2 regions of the Lysinibacillus capsici genome follow, and region 1 is predicted to be linked to the other one. Evidence: riboswitches for the same ligand, from Rfam matches in the RefSeq annotation. Region 1 holds a riboswitch; the other holds the start of a gene.
The links. A riboswitch is a leader RNA that binds a small molecule or an ion and turns the genes downstream of it on or off. The one in region 1 is predicted to bind S-adenosylmethionine.

Region 1 (3,159 bases):
TATGAAATATCGTGAGCTTGGCTTAAAGGACAAGTTAGCCGAAATGACGGAGGATGAGCAGCTTGAGTTATTAGCTTCAGATGGTATGTTAATTAAACGTCCCATCGTCACAGATGGAAAAAAAGTTACTTTAGGTTTTAAAGAAGTAGATTTTGAGCAAGCTTGGAAATAACCGTATTAAACCTTGTATTTAGAGGAGAAGTATGGCACACTGAAAGTGAATATATTACATATTTATGGAGGGGTTTTTTGCATGAGCACACCTAAAGACTTACGATACTCTGAAGAACATGAATGGGTAAAAGTAGAAGATGGAAAAGTACGTATTGGTATTACTCACTTCGCACAATCTGAATTAGGAGATATCGTATTCGTTGAGCTTCCACAAGTTGGCGACGAAATCAAAACAGATGATCCATTCGGTAGCGTAGAATCAGTAAAAACTGTTTCTGAATTATATGCACCAATCTCAGGTACTGTAGTGGAAGTAAATGCAGATTTAGAAGATAGCCCAGAATTCGTTAATGAATCACCATATGAAAAAGCATGGATGATCGTTGTTGAGCCTGCTGATGCATCAGAAGTTGAGAAACTAATGACAGCAGAGCAATACGAAGAAATGATCGCTGAATAAGACAAGCCATAATCGAAAAACGTCGGCAACTACCGGCGTTTTTTGTTATATAATGACTTATAAGTGGGGATCTCTAAATGGAGGTGGCGTAATGTTCGAGGGAAAATGCTTGATAGTAGAAGGGCGTTCAGATAAGCTACAAATTGAGCCTATTTTGAATGAGAATGTTACAATACTATGTACGAATGGTACAATTGGTGTGCATCAATTAGAAGAACTACTGGATCCCTATGAGGGCTGTGAGCTATTTACTTTTTTTGATGCAGATACTTCTGGGGATAAGCTACGTGCATTAATGGACAGACATTATCCAGAAGCTGAGCATCTGCGCACAATGCCAACATACAAGGAAGTAGAAACGACACCAAGAAAAGTCCTAGCGATGATTTTACTGCGTGCACATTTTTCAATCCATAATGAATATATTTTGTAAGGTTGCGTGAGTAAATGGAAGAATGGTCAACAGAGCAGTGGGAAACGGCTAAACAGTCGGGAGAGAGAACTGCATTTTATTTATATACACCGATGTGTGGAACATGTGCAGTGGCATCTAAAATGATGTCCGTTATTGAACAATTACTGCCACAGCTACAAATTGGGAAAGCAAATATCAACTTTTTGGAACACATTGCCTATGAGCATCAAATTGAAAGTGTTCCATGTCTACTCATCAGTGATGGCGGAAAAGTGACAGAAAAAATTTATGCCTTTCAATCCGTACCATTTTTATATGAATTGTTAAAAAAATCAATTGACTGAACTTTACTAGCGTGGTAAAGTATCAAATATATTACTAAAACATTAAATATATCGAACTCTTATGAAGAGTGGCGGAGGGAAGTGCCCTATGAAGCCCGGCAACCATCACAATGTGAAAAGGTGCCAAATCACTCAAAGATTTTTCTTTGAAAGATGAGAGAACGGTTTAACGTATCATACGTGACCCCTTCTACTTGTCTGTGAGTGAAGGGGTTTTCTATATGAGAAAAGGAGTATTCGCTATGATCCAGCTTCAAAATATTACAAAGAAATACAAAACAGCAAATGGCGAATTAACGGCAGTCAAAGACGTCAACCTTACTATTAATAAAGGTGAAATTTTTGGCATTATCGGCTATAGTGGTGCTGGTAAAAGTACCATGATTCGTTTATTAAACGGTTTAGAGAAACCGACAGCAGGAACAGTAACGGTGAACAATCAAGAATTTTCATCGATAAAAGGGCAAAAGCTTAGAGCGGCTAGACAAAAGGTAAGTATGATTTTCCAGCATTTCAATTTACTTTGGTCGAGAACAGTTGCCGAAAATATTGCATTCCCTCTAGAAATCGCAGGCTTCCCAAAGGCTCAACGTGAAGCACGTGTGAAGGAATTGATTGCCCTTGTAGGCTTAGAAGGGCGCGATAAGGCATATCCATCCCAGCTTTCTGGTGGACAAAAGCAGCGTGTTGGAATTGCACGTGCATTAGCGAATAATCCAGAGGTTTTACTATGTGATGAGGCGACTTCCGCACTCGATCCTGAAACAACGGATGCTATTCTTGATTTACTCGTAGATATAAATGAACGCTTAGGCTTAACGATTGTCCTGATTACCCACGAAATGCATGTCATTCGCAAAATTTGTCATCGTGTAGCGGTGATGGAGGCAGGCGAAATTGTGGAACGTGGTGAGGTATTGCAAGTCTTCCAAGCCCCACAGGCAGCTATTACTAAGAAGTTTGTATCTCAAATTACAGACACTAAGGAAACACAAGATACGGTAGCACAAATTAAAACAAACTATCCAACTGGGCAACTTGTCAAACTTATTTTTGTTGGTGAAAAAACAGAACAGCCTGTCATCTCACATCTTGTGAAACAATTTGATGTAGAAGTAAGTATTGTTCACGGAAATATTTCGCAAACAAAAAATGGTGCATATGGTACATTGATTGTGCAAATTGATGGCTCTCAGACAAACGTCACTGAAGCCCTTCGTTATTTAAATACAGTGGAAGTACAGACGGAGGTGATTGAAAATGCTAACTAATCTCTTTCCGAATGTAGACTGGGAAAATATGTGGCAAGCTACGTATGAAACATTATACATGACAGCTATATCAACGGTTGTGACATTTATTCTTGGGTTAGTCATTGGTATTGTTCTATTTTTAACTAGTCCCAATCAGTTATGGGCAAATAAAATCGTTAACTTTTTAACAGGATCACTCGTAAATATTTTCCGTTCCATTCCATTTATCGTATTAATTATTTTATTAATTCCATTTACGAAATTTTTACTAGGTACAATTCGAGGAGCGAATGCGGCGTTACCTGCATTAATTATCGGTGCAGCACCGTTTTATGCTCGTATGGTATTAATTGCGTTACGTGAAATTGATAAAGGTGTGATTGAAGCAGCTCGTTCAATGGGGGCGAAAACTTCTACAATTATTTGGAAAGTATTGGTTCCTGAATCATTACCAGCCTTGATTTCTGGTATCACTGTAACGGCTGTTGCTCTTGTAGGTTATACTGCGATGGC
Region 2 (3,159 bases), 1.4 Mb from region 1:
ATATTCAAAAGTGGGGGAGCACTTATGAAAACATTTACCTTTTTTTAAAAATTTTCGTACTGTTAACTTATTTCCTAGTATATAACATGGATTTAACAAAGTCAATAATACATATAAAATTACTTGGTATTATTTTTTATAAGGTTCTGATAATTAACGGGTGCAGTAATAGATTGATGTAGCAACGTTTAACGCATTGCCAAATGAGGCTAATCGAATGAGAAAATACGTTAACGTCACAACATTTTCCATTTGCTTTAAACTTTAAGCTTCTACTGTTTGTTCAGTTGTTGTAGCCTGTGTAATGGCTTGATCTAAATCAGCAATAATATCCTCTACTGCCTCTAAACCGATGGATAAGCGAATGAGCGACTCGGTTACACCAGCTTGAACTAATTCTTCTGCTGATAGTTGCTGATGAGTAGTGGAAGCTGGATGAATAATTAATGACTTTGCATCACCTACATTTGCTACATGTGAAAATAATTTCACGCTATCGATAAGCTTTCGCCCAGCTTCTCGTCCACCCTTGATGCCAAATGTAAGCACTGAACCGAAGCCATTTCTTAAATATTTTTTTGCTAACTCATGTGTCGGAAAATCTTCTAGGCCATTATAATTTACATACTCCACAGATGGGTGGTTTTGTAAATACTCAGCCACTGCCAATGCATTTTCATTGTGTTTAGGGATACGCAGATGAAGTGTTTCTAACCCTTGCAATAAATTAAAGGCAGCATCAGCACTTAATGTTGGACCAAAATCACGTAATAATTGTACACGTAGCTTTGTAGCAAAGGCTGCAGAAGCTGTATCAATTCCATAACGTAGCCCATGGTAAGAGGCATCTGGTTCAGTAAAACCAGGGAATCGACCGCTAGTCCAATCAAACTTACCAGCGTCTACAACAACGCCCCCTAAAGTTGTACCATGACCTCCTATCCATTTAGTTGCAGAATGAACTACAACATCTGCGCCGTATTCAATAGGTGTAGAACCATAAGGAGAAGCAAACGTGCTGTCAATAATTAATGGTAGACCATTATCATGTGCGATTTTAGCTACTGCTTCAATATCTAAAACCTTTAAGCTTGGATTACCATAAACCTCTGCAAAGACCGCTTTTGTTTTATCAGTAATCGCCGCATTGAAATTCTCTGGATTTGTTTCATCTACAAAAATTGTTTTAATACCGTAGTTTGGTAATGTGTTAGCAAATAAATTATACGTACCACCATATAAAGAACTAGCTGCTACTATCTCATCACCAGCTCCAGCTAGATTTAAAATGGAAAATGCGATAGCTGCTGCACCAGATGAAAGTGCTACTGCTGCTGTTCCACCTTCCAATAAAGCCACACGTTTTTCAAACACATCAACTGTTGGATTGGTAATTCGTGTGTAAATATTCCCTGCTTCCTCTAAGGCAAAAAGACGTTGCGCATGAGCAGTATCTTTAAATACGAAAGCAGTTGAGCGATAGACTGGAACTGTGCGAGAACCCGTCACTGGGTCTGGCTCTTGACCACCATGCAACAGCAATGTTTCTGGTTTAAAATTTGTCATTGTGTACCTCCAAATGGTTATTTTTTTACGATGGTACCGGAGATGAGGAGGATTTTTCTGTAGAAAACAAAAACCCTCTTCAGCTAAGAAGAGGGTTGCGGTTGCAAGTTTTCCTCCCCTTATCTGCCAGATCCAAGTAAGAATCTGTAGGAATTAGCACCTTAGTAAGCTCATTGCTTACTGGTTGCCGGGCATCATAGGGCCTATCCCTCCGCCGCTCTTGATAAGAGTATGAGATTCAATTTCCATCGTTGTTACACAGTATAAACATAGAGTTTTTTTCTGTCAACATGTAAATTTTATTTTTTCCGAAACTTCTGTCTGCTCTTATACGTAATATGAACGCATACACTATTTTAAAAAAAAAATTTTGAGAGGAGTATTTTTATGGTAAAGGCCGTGATCATTTTTCTTATGATTGGCTATTTAATAGGCTGTATTCACGGCTCTAAAGTGGCTCAATTTTTATCGGGGGTTGATTTAAAAAAGGCAGGCCACGGTAATGCTGGTGCCTCTAATGCTACTCTTTCCCTTGGCTGGAAATATGGCGTTTTAGTAGCCCTCATCGATATAGGCAAAGGTGTTGTGGCTATTATAGGTGCGCATTTTTATCTAGCTGACGCCATTCATTTAACAGAAGAACAAATTTGGCTGCTTACTTATATTATGGCTGCTGGGGTTATTTTAGGTCATAATTTCCCCTTCTACATGGGCTTCAATGGCGGGAAAGGAACTGCCTCCATCATTGGTATTTTACTTGCTGTTGATTGGAAGATTGGTTTATTTGCACTTATTTTATTTGTTATTTTATCCTTTGCAACAAATTATTTAATTGTTGGTGTTCTAGAATTTTATCTCGTGTTTTGTACAGCAACTTATTTATGGATTCCTGGCATTGGCCCAACCATTATAGCTCTTCTTCTTTTTGGCATAGCCATCATCCTGCACTTTGAAAATATTAAACGATTAGCCAATGGCACAGAGCCTAAAGTAACTTCTGCCTTTAAGAAAAAGAAATAATATTTCATGGATATTTTTGTATTCTTTGTGACCATGTATTTTCTCTTTATCTACTCATATTGCTGTAAAAAACACAATTTTCACATAGATTTTTTTCTACAATAAAATCAACATATTCTTATCTTAATAAAACATTATACAGGCCGATGTTATGGATAATAATCGTCATTTTTATTGTAGAAAGGATGAGAAAATATGTCTTCCCCAAAGCAAGCAGCTACAAAACTTAATTTAAAGCCACTGTGGATTGGCTTGGCATTCGCGTTACTAATCATTATTACCTTTTTACCTAATAATGGTGATTTACCTATAGCTGGGCAACGAGCTTTAGCCATTTTAGCTTTTGCAGTCATCCTTTGGGTTACAGAGGCCGTTTCATATCCTGTGAGCTCGGCCATGATCATTGCACTAGTAACTGTTTTACTAGGACTCGCTCCGTCAATGGAGGATCCAACTACAGAGCTAGGAACAGCTAGCGCATTAAAATTATCTTTAAGCGGCTTTAGTAATTCTGCCGTTGCTTTAGTAGCAGCAGCTCTTTTTCTAGCGGCAGCAATGCAAATTACTAATCTA

Region 2: it holds a riboswitch for S-adenosylmethionine, as region 1 does, so the genes downstream of both, LCP48_RS02300 (O-acetylhomoserine aminocarboxypropyltransferase/cysteine synthase family protein) here and LCP48_RS18555 (methionine ABC transporter ATP-binding protein) in region 1, are expected to answer to the same signal.

The regions. Positions count from the first base shown of each region.
Region 1 covers NZ_CP084108.1:3,744,746-3,747,904, reverse strand. Annotated here, with positions in the region: gene LCP48_RS18575 (arsenate reductase family protein) at 1-172, shown strand, start outside; gene gcvH (glycine cleavage system protein GcvH) at 254-634, shown strand; gene LCP48_RS18565 (toprim domain-containing protein) at 726-1,067, shown strand; gene LCP48_RS18560 (thioredoxin family protein) at 1,082-1,393, shown strand; SAM riboswitch class I at 1,450-1,553, shown strand; gene LCP48_RS18555 (methionine ABC transporter ATP-binding protein) at 1,636-2,664, shown strand; gene LCP48_RS18550 (methionine ABC transporter permease) at 2,654-3,159, shown strand, end outside.
Region 2 covers NZ_CP084108.1:465,619-468,777, reverse strand. Annotated here, with positions in the region: gene LCP48_RS02300 (O-acetylhomoserine aminocarboxypropyltransferase/cysteine synthase family protein) at 265-1,566, opposite strand; SAM riboswitch class I at 1,683-1,796, opposite strand; gene LCP48_RS02295 (glycerol-3-phosphate acyltransferase) at 1,954-2,586, shown strand; gene LCP48_RS02290 (DASS family sodium-coupled anion symporter) at 2,782-3,159, shown strand, end outside.